Linked DNA regions of Cupriavidus taiwanensis LMG 19424. The protein of the gene in region 1 interacts with the protein of each later gene in a pairwise test. Links are inferred from orthologs where the notes say so. Each region holds a gene or a part of one and is shown in the gene's direction. Other genes may lie near its edges.

Evidence for each region. The genes of interacting proteins can lie anywhere in the genome.
Region 2: the proteins of RALTA_RS12705 (region 1) and RALTA_RS13850 interact in binary tests that used the Escherichia coli proteins (3 or more experiments, as listed by UniProt). The link is inferred for Cupriavidus taiwanensis LMG 19424 from one-to-one orthologs.
Region 3: the proteins of RALTA_RS12705 (region 1) and RALTA_RS08560 interact in binary tests that used the Escherichia coli proteins (3 or more experiments, as listed by UniProt). The link is inferred for Cupriavidus taiwanensis LMG 19424 from one-to-one orthologs.

Annotation. Positions count from the first base shown.
Region 1 is NC_010528.1:2,762,476-2,767,977, reverse strand. What follows is about bases 1-2,958. They hold RALTA_RS12705 (glutamate-5-semialdehyde dehydrogenase), read left to right. Parts: upstream 1-818; coding sequence 819-2,099; downstream 2,100-2,958. Other genes in these bases: RALTA_RS12695 (2-hydroxychromene-2-carboxylate isomerase), read left to right, coding at 2,641-2,958; RALTA_RS12700 (CopD family protein), read left to right, coding at 2,164-2,586; holA (DNA polymerase III subunit delta), read left to right, coding at 1-712. In the rest of the region: more of RALTA_RS12695, read left to right, coding at 2,959-3,246; RALTA_RS12690 (THUMP domain-containing class I SAM-dependent RNA methyltransferase), read left to right, coding at 3,310-4,563; RALTA_RS12685 (response regulator), read right to left, coding at 4,591-5,502. UniProt on the Escherichia coli protein: Catalyzes the NADPH-dependent reduction of L-glutamate 5-phosphate into L-glutamate 5-semialdehyde and phosphate. The product spontaneously undergoes cyclization to form 1-pyrroline-5-carboxylate.
Region 2 is NC_010528.1:3,016,261-3,021,760, reverse strand. The notes cover bases 2,666-5,410. They hold RALTA_RS13850 (LytR/AlgR family response regulator transcription factor), read left to right. Parts: upstream 2,666-3,529; coding sequence 3,530-4,291; downstream 4,292-5,410. Other genes in these bases: RALTA_RS13840 (sugar kinase), read right to left, coding at 4,791-5,410; RALTA_RS13845 (2TM domain-containing protein), read right to left, coding at 4,329-4,649; RALTA_RS13855 (sensor histidine kinase), read left to right, coding at 2,666-3,515. Also shown: RALTA_RS13870 (acetyl-CoA carboxylase biotin carboxylase subunit), read right to left, coding at 1-738; RALTA_RS13865 (enoyl-CoA hydratase/isomerase family protein), read right to left, coding at 861-1,637; RALTA_RS13860 (TetR/AcrR family transcriptional regulator), read left to right, coding at 1,867-2,454; more of RALTA_RS13855, read left to right, coding at 2,601-2,665; more of RALTA_RS13840, read right to left, coding at 5,411-5,500. UniProt on the Escherichia coli protein: Member of the two-component regulatory system BtsS/BtsR, which is part of a nutrient-sensing regulatory network composed of BtsS/BtsR, the low-affinity pyruvate signaling system YpdA/YpdB and their respective target proteins, BtsT and YhjX.
Region 3 is NC_010528.1:1,872,055-1,877,808, reverse strand. What follows is about bases 2,666-5,664. They hold RALTA_RS08560 (sulfate/molybdate ABC transporter ATP-binding protein), read left to right. Parts: upstream 2,666-3,608; coding sequence 3,609-4,721; downstream 4,722-5,664. Other genes in these bases: RALTA_RS08555 (CysB family HTH-type transcriptional regulator), read left to right, coding at 4,718-5,662; cysW (sulfate ABC transporter permease subunit CysW), read left to right, coding at 2,671-3,612; cysT (sulfate ABC transporter permease subunit CysT), read left to right, coding at 2,666-2,669. Outside these bases: RALTA_RS08580 (EAL domain-containing protein), read left to right, coding at 12-887; RALTA_RS08575 (RBBP9/YdeN family alpha/beta hydrolase), read left to right, coding at 884-1,555; more of cysT, read left to right, coding at 1,713-2,665. UniProt on the Escherichia coli protein: Part of the ABC transporter complex CysAWTP involved in sulfate/thiosulfate import. Responsible for energy coupling to the transport system.

The DNA of each region.
Region 1 (5,502 bases):
GCTGCCGCGGCTGGACTTTGCCGCGTCCAAGTCGGCCTGGTTCCAGGCGCTGGAAGGCGCCGGCGTGTCGATCAAGGTCGACACCGTGGACCGCACCCGCTTGCCGGCGTGGGTCGGCGAGCGGCTGGCGCTGCAGCAGCAGCGCGTGCAAGGCGGTGAGCCTGGCCGGCGCGCGCTGCAGTTCATCGCCGACAAGGTCGAGGGCAACCTGCTGGCGGCGCACCAGGAAATCCAGAAGCTGGGCCTGCTGTACCCGCCCGGCGAACTGAGCTTCGAGCAGGTGCACGACGCGGTGCTGAACGTGGCCCGCTACGACGTGTTCAAGCTGTCGGAATCCATGTTGTCGGGCGACGTGCCGCGGCTGGTGCGCATGCTCGAAGGGCTGCGCGGCGAGGGCGAGGCCACGGTGCTGGTGCTGTGGGCGCTGACCGAGGAAATTCGCGTATTATCCAAGGTCCGGCAAGGGCTGGCGGCCGGCAAGCCGGCGGGCGTGCTGATGCGCGAACTGCGCGTCTGGGGCCCGCGCGAGCGGCTGGTGCCGCAGGCCGCGCAACGCCTGGCGCAGCCACGGCTGGAAGCAGCCTTGGCGCTGGCCGCGCGACTGGACCGCCAGGTCAAGGGCCTGCAGGACCTGCCGCCGCCAGGCGCCGCGCCGCTGCCGGCGGAGCCGTGGGACGGCTTGCAGCAGCTGGCGCTGATGATTGCGCGCTAGGAGTTGCGTTCCTGAGGCGTTTGCTCGCCGAAGGTTTGCTCCCCTCTCCCGCGCGCGGGAGAGGGGAGGAACACACACTGACACGGCCTTTCCCCCGGCCACTGACATGACCGAGTTCGACCTCAACCAATACATGGACCGCGTCGGCCGCCAGGCCCGCGCGGCGTCGCGCGCGATCGCGCGTGCCTCCACCGCCGACAAGAACCGTGCGCTGCTGACCATCGCCGCCGCGATCCGCCGCGATGCCGACCAGCTCAAGGCCGTCAACGCGCGCGACGTCGAGCGCGCCCGCGCCAACGGCCAGGACGCCGCCTTCGTCGACCGCCTGACGCTGTCGGACAAGGCCATTGCCACCATGGCCGCGGGGCTGGAGCAGATCGCCGCGCTGCCTGACCCGATCGGCGAGATCTCGAACATGAAGTTCCGCCCGACCGGCATCCAGGTGGGCCAGATGCGCGTGCCGCTGGGCGTGATCGGCATCATCTACGAGTCGCGCCCCAACGTGACCATCGACGCCGCCGCGCTGTGCCTGAAGTCGGGCAACGCCACCATCCTGCGCGGCGGATCCGAGGCGATTGAATCCAACACCGCGCTGGCCGCGCTGGTGGCCGAGGGCCTGTCCGCCGCCGGCCTGCCGCCGGAAGCCGTGCAGGTGATCGAGACCACCGACCGCGCCGCGGTCGGTCGCCTGATCACCATGACCGAATTCGTCGACGTGATCGTGCCGCGCGGCGGCAAGAGCCTGATCGCGCGCCTGATGGAAGAAGCGCGCGTGCCGATGATCAAGCACCTGGACGGCATCTGCCACGTCTACATCGACGCCGAGGCCGACCTGGACAAGGCCGTGCGTGTCTGCGACAACGCCAAGACCCAGCGCTACGCGCCGTGCAACACCATGGAAACGCTGCTGGTGTCCCAGGACATCGCCGCCGCCGCGCTGCCGCCGCTGTGCCGCATCTACCAGCAGAAGGGCGTCGAGCTGCGCGTGTGCCCGGCCACCCGCGCCACGCTCGAAGCGGCGGGCTTCAGCGGCCTGGTCGATGCCTCAGAGGAAGACTGGCGCCTGGAATACCTGGCGCCGATCCTGGCGATCAAGACCGTCGTTGGCCTCGATCAAGCCATCTCGCATATCAATGAGTACGGCTCGCACCATACCGACTCGATCATCACCGAGAACTACTCGGCGGGCATGCGCTTTATCCGCGAGGTCGATTCGGCCAGCGTGATGATCAATGCCTCGACCCGTTTTGCCGATGGCTTCGAATACGGCCTGGGCGCGGAGATCGGCATCTCCAACGACAAGCTGCATGCGCGCGGCCCGGTCGGGCTGGAAGGGCTGACCTCGCTCAAGTACGTGGTGTTCGGGCACGGCGAGGTTCGGACGTAAGTGCGGCATTCGCTTGCCAGTGGAATTTGGAAGTTGTCGAAAACAATAACGTCATCAGGCACCGATGCTCTGGGTCAAAGCGCTGCATATCGTCTTCGTCGTTTCGTGGTTCGCCGGCCTGTTCTACCTGCCGCGCATCTTCGTCAATCTGGCGATGGAAACCGAAGCCGCCAGCACGCAGCGCCTGCTGTTGATGGCGCGCAAGCTGTTCCGCTTCATGACCATGCTGGCAGTGCCGGCGGTGGTGTTCGGGCTGTGGCTGTACCTCGGCTATGGCATTGGCCGCGGCGCGGGGCAGGGTTGGATGCATGCCAAGCTGGCGCTGGTGCTGGTGCTGATCGGCTACCACCACGGCTGCGGCGTGCTGCTGCGCAAGTTCGAGGCGGGGCGCAACGCGCGCTCGCACAAGTTCTATCGCTGGTTCAACGAGCTGCCGGTGCTGGTGCTGCTGGCGGTGGTGATCCTGGTCGTGGTCAAGCCGTTCTGAGGCTGGCCGCGTTTCGCCTTTATATTGCTGCCTGATTTCGTCTCGGAAACCAACATGAGCAAGCTGGTCGACTACTACCTGACGCCGCAATCGCCGTACGTCTACATGGGCCATGCCCGGTTCAGCGACATCGCCGCGCGCCATGGCGCGCAGGTGAACCTGAAACCGGTCGACCTGGGAAAGGTGTTCTCTGTCTCCGGCGGGCTGCCGCTGGCGCAGCGCCCGCCGCAGCGCCAGGCGTACCGCCTGGTCGAGCTCAAGCGCTGGAGCGAGTTCCTGAACCTGCCGCTGAACCTGGAGCCGACGTTTTTCCCGGTGTCGGGCGACGCTGCCAGCAAGCTGATCATTGCCGCGCAACTGGCGCATGGCACCGCGCGCGCGATGGCGCTGACCGGCGCGATCGGCGCGGCGGTGTGGGCGCAGCAGCGCAATATCGCCGATGCCGCCACGCTGGCGCAGATTGCCGACGAGACCGGCCTGGATGGCGCCGGCCTGCTCAAGGCCAGCGAAGCCCAGTCGGTGCAGGCCGCCTATGCGCAGAACACGCAGGACGCGATCTCGGCCGGCGTATTCGGCGCGCCGTGGTACGTCTACGACGGCCAGCCGTTCTGGGGCCAGGACCGGCTCGATTTTCTCGACCGCGCGCTGGCCGCGGCCTGACCTAAGCTACCGATACTTCCCCGTCCGCCACGGCGGACGTTTTTGTTTGCAGGAATCCCTCTCATGACCCAAGCCTTCTTTGCCCCTTGCCCGCGCGGCCTGGAGAGCGCGCTCGCCGAAGAGCTGCGCGAGATCGCCGCGATGCCGGGCATGGCTGCGCTGGCGCCTTTTTCGGTGCACCAGGAAGTGCCGGGCGGCGTCAACTTCTCGGGCGAGATGGCTGCCGCCTATGCGGTCAACCTGCACTCGCGCATTGCCAGCCGGGTGCTGATGCGCGTGGCCGCGCGCGGCTACCGGCACGAGGACGACATCTACACGCTGGCGCGCGGCGTGCGCTGGGAGCAGTGGTTCTCGCCCGACGAGTCGCTGCGCGTGGACATTACCGCCCACAAGTCGCCGCTGCGCAGCCTCAATTTCACCGCGCTGCGGGTCAAGGACGGCGTCTGCGATGCCATGCGCGAGCGCCTGGGCGCCCGGCCCAGCGTCGATACCGTCAGCCCCGATGTGCGCATCTACGCCCACCTGACCGAGCGCGACTGCACGCTGTATCTCGACACCACCGGCGAGCCGCTGTTCAAGCGCGGCTGGCGCACCGAGAAGGGCGAGGCCCCGCTGAAGGAAAACCTTGCGGCCGGTATCCTGCGCCTGGCGGGCTGGGTGCCGGGCCAGACCTTCCGGCCCTTCTACGACCCGATGTGCGGCAGCGGCACCTTCCTGATCGAGGCCGCGCAGGTGGCGCTGGGCATCGCGCCGGGCGGCAGCCGCAGCTTCGCCTTCGAATGGCTCAAGGGCATGGACACCAAGGCGTGGCAGAAGCTGAAGTCGGACGCGCAGCGCGCCCGCATGCTGGCCTCGGCCGATGAACTGCAGGTGGTCGGTTCGGATATCTCCACCGACATGCTGGCGATCACGCGCGCCAACTGGGAGCGCGCCGGCCTGCCGGGCGAGGCGCGCACCAAGCAGGTGGACGCGCGCTTCGTGCAGCCGCCCTATGACGAGCCGGGCCTGCTGCTGATGAATCCCCCGTACGGCGAGCGCATCGCGGTGCGCGGCCAGCGCCGCGCGCCGGAGGACGAGCTGCCGCGGGATGAAGTCGAAGAGGCCGCCGCCAACCAGTTCGCCAGCGCCTTTGCCACCACCCTGAAGCAGCATTTCGCCGGCTGGCAGGCGTGGGTGTTCACCGGCGACCTGGGCTTTCCGCGCCGGCTGCGGCTGAAGGAATCGCGCCGCACGCCGCTCTACAACGGCAATATCGAGTGCCGGCTGTTCCGTTTCGACATGGTGCGCGGCGCCAACCGGGCACCGCAAGGGGACTGACCGGGGCCGCGCGCCGCCCCTGTGATGTCAGGGGCGCTTGCGCCCCGTCAGCGCGTCGGGGTTGCGGCTGAAATCCGCGAGGAAGCTCTGCAGGCTGACCACCGGCTCCTGCAGCAGGTGGCGCGGCAGGTCGAACAGCGCGTAGAAGAACTCTTCCCTGCCTTCGCAGCGCTCGGCCGGCAGGCAGTATTGCTCCCAGTCGACGCAGGCCGGCGTGTACATGCCGTTGCCGGGCCAGAAGAAGGGCACGAGCCGGCCTTCGCGCAGGCCTTCGATCAGCGCGGCGGGGGCGTCGTAGGCTTCGGCCGACTCCACCTGCGTCATCAGGCCGGCGCGGGTCTCGATCACCATCAGCGTGGCGTGGCCCTGCGCGGTCAGCAGCAGGATGCCGGCGGGATTCGGGTACAGGTAGTACTCGACGAAGCCGTAGCGCGCGGTCAGCTGGCGCACGCGCTCGGTCATGGCCGGATCGGACAGGAACGAGAACGAATGCCGCGTCAGCAGCTCGCGCAGCGTGCGCGACAGCGTGGCGAAGTACGCCTGCTGCATGGCCTCGATTTCCTGGTCCAGCCGCTCCACCATATTGCTGTCGTGCTTTTTCACATAGCGGTCGATCAGCCCGTGGTTGAAGCCCTGCACGGCGATGCTTTCGTCGGCGGTGCCGGTAAGCAGGATGGTCTTGCAGGGCAGGTCCTGCAGCGCCTGGCAGAATTCCAGGCCGTCCATCTGCGGCATCGAATAGTCGACCACCACCACGCCAGGCTGCAGGAAGCGGTTGACGTCGTGGATCTGGCGGTAGATGCGGTCGATATCCAGCTGCACCGTGCGCCGCTCAGTCAGGAAGGTGAGGTCGTCGTGCGTGACGCGCACCGGCAGGAAGCCGGGGAAGCGGGTGGCGTAGGCTTCGCGGATCCACTGCAGCGCTTCGCGCGGGTCGGT
Region 2 (5,500 bases), 250 kb from region 1 along the record:
AGCGTCAACGAACGGCGAGGGCGCTTCCTCGATGACCTTCTGGTGGCGCCGCTGGATCGAGCATTCGCGCTCGCCGAGATGGACCACGTTTCCGTATCGATCGCCGAGCACCTGGATCTCGATATGGCGTGGACGCTCGATGTACTTTTCGAGAAACACGCGTGCATCGCCGAACGCCCCCTGTGCCTCGCTGGTGGTGCGCTCGAATGCCGCGCGACATGCTTCCGGGTCGGCGTCGCGGATGACCCGCATGCCCTTGCCGCCGCCGCCGGCGCTGGCTTTCAGGATGACCGGAAAGCCGATGGCACTCGCCACGTCGAAGGCATGGCCGGCACTGCGGATCTCGCCGTCGTAGCCGGGAATGGTGTTGACGCCCGCCTGCTGGGCGATTCGCTTGGCGCGGATCTTGTCGCCCATGGCATCGATTGCGTCCGCACCGGGGCCGATGAAGCGTATGCCCGCAGCATCGAGCGCGCGGGCGAATGCGGCGTTTTCCGAGAGAAATCCAAAACCGGGGTGTACCGCGTCCGCGCCTGTGGCCCGGCACGCTGCAAGCATGTTGTCGATGGACAGGTAGGCCGCCACCGGCGTCGGCCCGTCGATCCGAAAGGCCTCGTCGGCCAGGCGTACCGCCAGCGAGTCCTGGTCCGCCTCGTGATAGACGACGACGGCGCGCTTGCCCAGGCGGCGGCACGTGCCGACGATGCGCACCGCGATCTCACCGCGGTTGGCAATCAATACCGTATGGATGGGAGTCATGGGCTGTGAGGTTCCAGGTTGCGCCCGGCGCAGCGCCTTGGGTTGGCCAGAGTGCCTTGTCGCGGCGCTCGAAGGATCGATGCGGTCATGGACGCTTCCGATCAGGCAAAGCGCGAGAAATCTGGTTGCCGCTTTGCAAAGAATGCGGCGATGGCTTCCTGCATTTCCTCGGACGCAAAGCAGCCTTCAAGCGCGCGGCCTTCCGCGGCCGTGGCGGCTGCCAGGCCGGCGCGGTGTCCCATGCGGAGCAGGCGCTTGCTGGCCCGCATGGAAGCCGGAGGAAGCGCGGCCAGCGCCGCCGCGGTCGCGTCGACGCGCGCCATCAGCGCCTCTTCAGGCAGCACGTCGTTCACGATGCCGGCGCGCAAGGCCCTCTGCGCGTCGAAAGGTTGTCCGAGCAGCACGAGTTCGGTCGCCAGTCGCGCGCCGGCGTGCAGAGACAGCAGGTAGCTGGAGCCAAATTCGGGCACGAGGCCCAGCCGAGTGAACGGCAGCTGGAACATCGTGCCTTCGGCCGCGAACACAAAATCGCAATGCAGCAGCAGCGTCGTGCCGCCCCCGATCGCGCTGCCCTGCACGGCGGCGATGATGGGTTTATCGAAGTCGTCCAGGCGCATCAGCAGCCGCGCGAAGGACGAACCGACATAGCCCTGCGGAAACGGCCCGCTCTGGAAACCACGCAAGTCACCGCCGGCACAGAAGCCTTCGCCCTGCGCCCGCAGCACCACCACGCGGGTTTGTTCGTCCTGTTGCGCGGCGCAGAGGTGCTGCTCGAACTCGCGGAACCACGCGTCGTTCATCACGTTGCGTGTGTCGGGCGAACCGAACGATACGGCAAGCACATGTCCGTTGCGTTCCGCATGGAAATTCTCGGCCACTGGTTTCCTCCTTTTGCTTCATTTCCCGATTCAAGGGGCCGTGACGGTCACGGCGTGAGGCAAAGTGTAGAAACGTGAAATTAAAAAAGCAAGTGATTGGTTTGTTTTTGGGCTACACTTCCGAACGTGGCAGAGCGGGACGACTGATCCCGCGTTGTCCGGCCGGTGGTTTTTGGTGTCGCGTCTTAGAATGACGGCTGCCCCAACTCAGTGACATCAAGCGAGAAATATGGCGCGACCCAAACGCGAGGACATCAACGACGTCAACCGCCGCAATGACCTGGTCATCGCGGCGGCGTTGCTGTTCAAGGAGAAGGGCTACCACGGCACGTCCATGCGCGACATCGCGCGGGCCATCAACATGCAGGCGGGCAGCCCCTTCTATCACTTCGCCACCAAGCAGGACCTGCTGTTCGCAGGCGTGGAGGCCGGCCTGCTGGCATGCCTGGCCGACCTCGAAGCCATCGACCCCAAGGCGTTGCCCCCCCTGGAATACTTCCGTGCGATGGCGCGCGCTCACCTGCGCTGCCTGCTCGAAACGCAGGGCGGGATGGTTCCCATGGTGGTGGACGAATGGCGTTACCTGGAAGGGCCGAACCTGGAAGCGGTGCTGGCGATCCGCCATCGCTTCGAGGCGCTATGGCAGTCTGCGCTGGCCCGGCTCAAGGATGCCGGGCTGGTCCGGCGCTCCGACGCGATGGCCTGCCGCTTTTTCCTCAGTGCCTTGCATGGTGCGGTGCGCTGGTACAAGCCGGATGGACCCATGTCGCCCGATGAAATTGCCGACGAACTCGTAGACTGGATACGCACCCGATAGCGTGCGCTGTCAGTGCCTGGCGCCTGGCCACCGGCACCGCTTTTCCGTCGATTCACGCCGCCAGCCTGTCGATTCCCGGCACACTCATGTCAGAACGCCGGAAGCCGGTGGTAACCTGCCCCCGTTACCGCCCCATCCGCCCGCCCGTGCCTTTCCCCCACTCCCGCCTCTGGCGCGCCGCCCCGGAGCAACGTGCCTACGAAGAAGCCCGCCATCGCGCGCGCGCGTTGCGTTTCTTCTACCTGCACGCCATGGTCTACGTGGTGGTGAACGCGATGCTGATCGGATTTCATCTGATGGGATCGTCGCACCGCTCCTGGGCCGGCGGCCCGCTGATGGGCTGGGGCATTGGGCTGGCGGTGCACGGGATCATGACCTGGGGACGGGTCGGCCTGCTCGGGCGGCGCTGGGAAGAGCGCAAGATTGCCGAGTACATGGCGCAGGAACAGGTGCGCACGCTGTCGACGGAGAAGCAGCTGGTCGAGGCGCGCATGAAGCTGCTGCAGGCGCAGATCGAGCCGCACTTCCTGTTCAACACGCTGGCCAATGTGGTCAGCCTGATCGAGCCCGCGCCGCAGAAGGCGACGATGATGCTGGAGCATTTCATCGCCTATCTGCGCGCGTCGCTTGCCGCCAGCCGCGCGACGCAAGGCACGGTGGCGCAGGAGGCGAAGCTGCTGCGCGACTATCTGGCGCTGATCCGCATCCGCATGGGCGAGCGCCTGCATTACACGGTCGATGTCGACCCGGAGCTCGAACCGATGCCGCTCGCGCCGATGCTGCTGCAGCCGGTGGTGGAAAATGCGATCAAGCATGGCCTGGAGCCGAAAATCGAAGGGGGGCGGCTGCTGGTCCGGCTGGAGCGGCGCGGCGCGCGCATGCTGGCGACGATCGAGGACGATGGCATGGGCTTCCGGCCGTCGGCCGGCGCGGGTGTCGGGCTGTCGAACCTGCGCGAACGGCTGGCGGTGCTGTATGACGGCGACGCCCACGTCAGGATCGAAGAGCGCTCTCCCGGTACCGCCGTATTGATCGACCTTCCGCTGCCGACAGCACCCTGAACCGGAGACGCCCGATGACGCCAACCGCGCTGATTGCCGACGATGAAGAGCACCTGCGTGCATACCTGCGTGGCAAGCTGCAGCGCCTTTGGCCAGAGCTGCAGATCGTTGCCGAGGCGACCAACGGCATCGAAGCCGCCGACGCCATTGCGCGGTTGTCGCCGAGCGTTGCTTTCCTCGATATCAAGATGCCGGGTCTGTCCGGGCTGGAAGTGGCGCAGGGGATGGAAACCGATACGCGGCTGGTGTTCGTCACCGCCTATGACGAATTTGCGCTCGATGCGTTCGAGCGCGCGGCGGTGGACTACCTGGTCAAGCCGGTCAGCGAGGAACGGCTCGGCCGCACCATCGACCGCCTGCGCAAGGCCTTGCAGGACGCGGCGCCCCTGCCTGAACTGGCGCAGCTGCTGAACCAGCTGACACGCGCCCAGCCACGCGTGGAAGGCGGCGCCCAGTTGCGATGGGTGCGGGCCAGCCGTGGCAATACCACCAGCCACGTGCCGATCCAGGAAGTGATGTACTTCCAGAGCGACGACAAGTACGTGGTAGTGCATACCCGGGATGGCGAGCACCTGATCCGGACGCCGCTGGCGGAACTGATGGCCGGCCTGGATCCGGAGGTGTTCTGGCAGATCCACCGCTCGTCCATCGTCAATATGGAATACGTGGCCGGCACGCGTCGTGACGAGTCGGGCCGGCTCTTTGTCAGGATGCGCGGCAGCGATGCCGAGCTGCCGGTGTCGCGCGCCTACATGCATCGGTTCCGGCAGATGTAGGCGGGCCGGCGGCGGGCGCCGCCGGCCAGGGATCCGGCTAGTGCCGGTCCATGAATTCCTGGATCTTGCGCTGTTCCCAGTCGCGACCCCGGCGCGACAGCCGCGTCCAGACCAGTAACCCGTGCAGGGCGAGTCCCAGGCTCCACGCCAGCGTGGTGGTCAGCGGCCAGGGCCAGCCCGTGGTGGCGTAATGCGACCAGGGCGGCGACGGAAAATAAAAGAAACGGAACCACAGCCACGCATTGACCACGGCGTAGACCAGCAGGTGGATATACCAGCCGCGCAGGGCGCGCACCATGCGGCGCGCGCGCCAGTAGGCCATGGCGTTGGGGTCGTTGGGCGGGAAGGCGTGGTGCATGGGATACCTCGTCATCATGAAGGTTGGCATGCGACAGGTATAGGCCACCGCCAGGCGTCGTTCCAGCCCCATGGGGCGAATCGACGGATTTCGTTCGCGAGCGAGCGTGCGGTCAGCGCGAATGTCGCGGCGTCGCCGCCTTCATGATTGCGCCTTGAGCGCATTCCAGACCGCTTGCACCCCCGGCAGCGGTGCCACGGCGCCGTGGCCTGTGGTGGCCAGCGCGGCGGCCACGCTGGCCCAGCGTGCGGCGCCGATGGCGTCATCCCCGGCCACCAGCCGCGCGAGATAGGTGCCGTCGAAGCAATCGCCTGCGCCGGTGGCATCGACCGCATCGACGCGCAATGGCGCCACGGCGGTCAGCTGTTCGCCGTCGGATACCAGGCAACCGCGGCTGCCCAGCTTTAACACCACCTGCCGCGCGCCCATCCGGTGGCACCACGCCACGATGCCCGCGGGATCGTCGATGCCGGCAAGCTGACGCACGTCGTCAAGGCTTGGCAGGAACAGGTCGCACAGGGGAAGGGTGGCGAGGATGACTTCCCGGGCGCGCTCCACGGGCCAAAGCGTCAGGCGCAGGTTGGGGTCGTAGGACACACTGGTGCCGGCCTGGCGAGCGATGCGGATCGCCTCGCGCACGGTACGCGCGGCGGAGTTGCTGATGGCCTGGCTGATTCCCGAGACATGGAGCCATGTCGCCCTTTCGATCAGTGCGACCGGCAGGTCCGCTGGCTGCATCCGGCTCGCGGCGGAGCCCGCGCGCCGATAGGTAAAGGCGTGGCCGTCAGGGCCGTGATGGACAAAGTAGAGCCCGGTAGGCGCCGAAGGGTCGATGACGACGCCGCTGGTGT
Region 3 (5,754 bases), 890 kb from region 1 along the record:
CAAGGATCACCATGCCAGGCGTGCATGAACCGACGGGCGCAGCGTCTGCGCTCCAACGCTATCTCGAATCGCTGCCGCGCCAGCCGCTGGCGGACCGGCAACTGTGGCGCGATGCGCGCGGGCAGGTGCAGGGCCAATTCTTTAACTGCTCGCTGACCAGTGCGTTCGAGCCGCTGGTCACGCTGGCGGACCGGCAGGTGGTGGCGCATGAAGGCGCCATCCATACCTACGCCGAGGATGGCGTCGGCCTGGCGGCATGGAAGCTGTTCGCGATGGCCGCGGACGACCATACGCTGGTATCGCTTGACCGGCTCTCGCGCCTGCTGCATGCCATCAACTACTTTGCGGCGGACGGCGGGCACAAGCTGGTGCTGAACGTGCACAACCGGCTGCTGGCCGCCGTGGCCGACGACCACGGCGCGGCTTTCCGGCGCGCGCTGCAGTCGCTGGGGTTGCCGCTGGAGCGCTTTGTGATCCAGGTGCCGGCCAGCGCCAATGACGATCTGGGGCTGTTGCTGCATGTGGTGGGCAATTACCGGCGCAATGGCTTCGCGGTGAGCCTGCAGGCCTCGGATCCGGCCGAGGCGGGCGCGCTGATGGCGCATGCGCTGCCGGACTGGCTCAAGCTGGACATGCGCCGCACCTGGACCGACCGCCAGCTGTCCGGGCTGCGCGCCAGCGCGGCCAGCGCGGGCGTCACTCTGATCGGGCGCCGGCTGCAGGACACCGAGAGCATCGAGCGCCTGCAGGCCGCTGGCATCGGCCTGGGGCAGGGTGCCTTTGCCGGCGGGCTGGTCAGCGCGGCCGCGCTGCGCGCGGCGGATGGGCGTGGCGGCGCGGCACCTGATGTCGCGACGCCGCATGCACTGAGCGAGGAGCCGGTATGACGCATTCGGACAAGACCTTGCCGCGCCGCGCCGCGCGGCTGGAGATTCCGCGCCACCTGCAGGTGCTGACGGTGCCGGGATTGCATGGCAGCGGCCCCGGGCACTGGCAGAGCCGCTGGGAGCAGCAGTTCCCGGACTGGCAGCGGGTGGAGCAGCATGACTGGTCGCGGCCGAGCCTGCCGCTGTGGGCCGAGCGCGTTTCCGAAGGCGTGATGCGGGCCCGGCGCGTGGCCGCGCGCGGCGCCGTGCTGGTGGCGCACAGCTTCGGCTGCCTGGCCACGCTGCGCCAGGCGGCGCTGGACCCGGTCGGCATCGCCGGGGCATTGCTGGTGGCGCCGGCCGATCCGGACAAGTTCGGCGTGGCGGCCTTGCTGCCCGCGTACCGCCTGCCGTTCCCTACCATACTTGCGGCCAGCCGCAACGACCCGTGGATGCCGCAGCGCACCGCATTCTCGTGGGGCACGCTGTGGGGCAGCGAACTGGTCGACGTGGGCCATCTGGGCCATATCAATGCCGATTCGGGCCTCGGCGAGTGGCCGGAAGGTCTCGCGCTGCTCGATACGCTGGTACAGCGGATCACACAGGCCGGCGACACCGGCACACAAAGTGCCTCAGCCACCCCATGGGAGGCCGGCGTCGAAGTCGCCTCGACGGTCCCTTATATCTAAACCGTCTAAGAAAATTCATAAAGATTCGTTCTTTTTATAAAGGCGGGTCTGCAGAATCTGTCTCGTAGGCCGGCGCAATAGGCGCCGGCATCATAAAGGACAGCGGGCGACGCTGGGCCATCGGGCCTGGCAGCGCACCGCTCACAGACGAGACGACATGCCTCCATCCATCTCCCTGGCGGACACGCCGCCGCCGGCGGCGCCCCGCGCGTCCGATTCGGCGCGCGCGCCGCGCAACCCGTCCAGGCAGCGCTTCACGGTGCTGCCGGGCTTCGGCCTGTCGCTCGGGTTCACGCTGTTCTACCTGACGCTGATCGTGCTGGTGCCGCTGTCGGCCACGTTCCTGAAGACGTTCACGATGACGTGGGACGCGTTCTGGACCTCGATCACGGCGCCGCGCGTGCTGGCATCGCTGCAGCTGAGCTTCGGCGCGTCGCTGATCGCGGCTATCGTCAATACGGTGTTCGGGCTGATCGTGGCGTGGGTGCTGGTGCGCTACCGCTTTGTCGGCAAGCGCCTGATCGATGCGCTGGTCGACCTGCCGTTCGCGCTGCCGACCGCGGTGGCCGGCATCGCGCTGACCGCGCTGTTCGCGGGCAACGGCTGGATCGGTCGCTACCTGGAGCCGCTCGGCATCAAGGTCGCGTTCACGCCGCTGGGCGTGGTGGTGGCGCTGACCTTTATCGGCCTGCCGTTCGTGGTGCGCACGGTGCAGCCGGTGCTCGAAGACGTCGAGCAGGAGCTGGAAGAAGCCGCGGCCAGCCTGGGCGCCAACCGGCTGCAAACCTTCCGCCGCGTGATCCTGCCGGCCATCCTGCCGGCGCTGCTGACGGGGTTTGCGCTGTCCTTCGCGCGCGCCACCGGCGAATACGGCTCGGTGGTATTCATCTCGGGCAACATGCCGATGGTGTCCGAGATCGCGCCGCTGATGATCTATTCCAAGCTGGAGCAATACGATTACGCCGGTGCCACCGCGGTGGCGGTGGTGATGCTGGTGATCTCGTTCGCGCTGCTGCTGCTGATCAACCTGCTGCAGGCCTGGACGCGCCGCCACCAGTCCGGTGCGCGCGCCGCGCTGGCTGCTGAAGCGCCCGCTACGGGCAAGGAGTTCTGAGATGGCCGGATCTGTTTCGGCACGCCTGGGCGGGCAGGGCGGCGCCAGCGGCCATCACCGCTTCGATGCCACCGGCGAGGCGCCATGGGTGCGCTACACGCTGATCGCGGTGGCGGTGCTGTTCCTGACGCTGTTCCTGTTCGTGCCGCTGGCGTCGGTGTTCTATGAAGCCTTGCGCAAGGGCGTGCAGACGTACTGGGAAGCGCTGGTCGAGCCCGACGCGCTGGCCGCGATCCAGCTCACGCTGACGGTGGCGGCGATCGCCGTGCCGCTGAACGTAGTGTTCGGCGTGGCGGCGGCGTGGGCCATCGCCAAGTTCGACTTCCGCGGCAAGAACCTGCTGATCACGCTGATCGACCTGCCGTTCTCGGTGTCGCCGGTGATCTCGGGCCTGGTCTATGTGCTGCTGTTCGGCGCGCAGGGCTGGCTGGGTCCGTGGCTGCAGGCGCACGACATCAAGATCATGTTCGCGGTGCCGGGCATCGTGCTGGCCACCATCTTCGTCACCTTCCCCTTCGTGGCGCGCGAGCTGATCCCGCTGATGCAGGCGCAGGGCAGCGAAGAGGAAGAGGCCGCGATCGTGCTGGGCGCGTCGGGCTGGCAGACCTTCCGCCATATCACGCTGCCCAATATCCGCTGGGGCCTGCTGTACGGCGTGATCCTGTGCAATGCGCGGGCGATGGGCGAGTTCGGCGCGGTGTCGGTGGTGTCGGGCCATATCCGCGGGCTGACCAACACCATGCCGCTGCACGTGGAGATCCTCTACAACGAGTACAACTTCGCGGCCGCGTTCGCGGTGGCGTCGCTGCTGACGCTGCTGGCGCTGGTGACGCTCGGCATCAAGACGCTGGTGGAATGGCGCGCCCGCAAGGAAACCGAAGAGGCTGCACCGGAGCGGCCGCTGGCAAGCCTGCCGGCTTCAATGCAAGGACAAGCATCATGAGCATCCAGGTCAAGAACGTAGAGAAGCGCTTTGGCGATTTCGTCGCGCTGGACAATGTCTCGCTCGATTTCGACGAAGGCGAGCTGACCGCGCTGCTGGGCCCGTCCGGTTGCGGCAAGACCACGCTGCTGCGCATCATCGCCGGCCTGGAGCGCGCCGACGCGGGCCAGATCGTGCTGTCCGGGCGCGATGCCTCCGACCAGCATGTGCGCCAGCGCCAGGTGGGCTTCGTATTCCAGCACTACGCGCTGTTCAAGCACATGAGCGTGTTCGAGAACGTGGCCTTCGGCCTGCGCGTGAAGCCGCGCGCCGAGCGCCCGAGCGAAGCGCAGATCCGCGAGAAGGTGCATGCGCTGCTCGACCTGGTCCAGCTCGACTGGCTCGCCGACCGCTACCCGGCGCAGCTGTCGGGCGGCCAGCGCCAGCGCATCGCCCTGGCGCGCGCGCTGGCGGTGGAGCCGCGCGTGCTGCTGCTCGACGAACCCTTCGGCGCGCTCGACGCCAAGGTGCGCAAGGAACTGCGCCGCTGGCTGCGGCGCCTGCACGATGAGCTGCACGTGACCAGCGTGTTCGTCACGCACGACCAGGAAGAGGCGCTGGAAGTGGCCGACCAGGTGGTGCTGATGAACCGTGGCCGCGTCGAGCAGTTCGGCTCGCCCGAGGCGGTCTACAACCATCCGGCCACGCCGTTCGTATTCGGCTTCCTCGGCAACGTGAACCTGTTCCATGGCCGGCTGGAAGTGGGCGAGAGCGGCGGCCTGCTGCATACCGGCGAGGCGGTGCTGCCGGTGGTCGGCAGCGGCCACGAGACCGCCGGCGATGCCGTCGCGTACGTCCGTCCGCACGACCTGGACCTGGAGCGCTATGCGCCCGGCGCCGACGGCATCGCCGTCACGCTGCGCCGCGCGCTGACGCTGGGTCCGGTGGCGCAGCTCGAACTCGAGCGGGAAGACAACCAGGACGTGATCGAGGTGGCGCTGCCGCTCGAGCGCTTCCGCCACGCGGGATTCCGCGAAGGCGAGCTGCTTGCCGTGCGCCCGCGCCAGCTGCGCGTCTTTACGCAGGCCAACGGCACCGCCCCCACCCAGGAACAAGAGGCCGCACGATGAACTTCCAGCAACTCCGTTCGATCCGCGAGGCGGTACGCCGCCAGTTCAACCTGACCGAGGTCGCCAACGCGCTCTATACCTCGCAGCCCGGCGTGTCGCGCCAGATCCGCGAGCTGGAGGAGGAGCTGGGCGTGGAGATCTTCGAGCGCTACGGCAAGCGCCTGACCGGGCTCACCGAGCCCGGCCGCGAGATCGTGCGCATCGTCGAGCGCCTGCTGCTCGAGGCCGAGAACCTGCGCCAGGCTGGCGACGAATACGCCGGCCGCCACACCGGCCGGCTTACCGTCGCCACCACCCACACGCAGGCGCGCTATGCCTTGCCACGCGTGGTGCAGGCCTTCCGCCGCGAATACCCGCATGTGACGCTGGCGCTGCAGGAAGCATCGCCCACGCATATCGTCGAGCTGCTGCTGACCGGGCAGGCCGATATCGGCATTGCGACCGAGGCGCTGGCGACCGAGGCCGGCCTGACCTCGTTCGAGGCCTACAGCTGGCAGCACGTGCTGGTGGTGTCGCCGGACCATCCGCTCACGCGCCTGCCCGAGCCCACGCTCGAGGACGTCGCGGGTTTCCAGCTGATCACCTACGACGCCGGCTTCACCGGCCGCCGCAAGATCGACAGCGCCTTTGCCGAGGCGGGCCTGCAGCCCGAGATCGTGCTGACGGCGCTGGACGCGGATGTGATCAAGACCTATGCCGAACTGGACCTTGGCGTCGGCATCATCGCTTCGATGGCCTATGACGAGCGCAAGGACTCCGGCCTGGTGCGGATCTCGGCCGACCACCTGTTCGCGCCCAACACCACCAGCGTGGCGGTGCGCCGCGGCGCATACCTGCGCGGCTATGCGCACGCCTTCATCAACATGTTCGCGCCGCACCTGTCGCGCGATACCGTAAGCAGCGCGCTGTCCGAGCAGGACCGCCAGGCGCTGGCCGCCTGAGCGGCGCGCGGCGCCGGCGGCACCTTGCGGGGCGGCGGACACGCCGTCCGCACCCGCACGGTGCCGTTCGCACCCCGTGCCCGCCGTTCGTC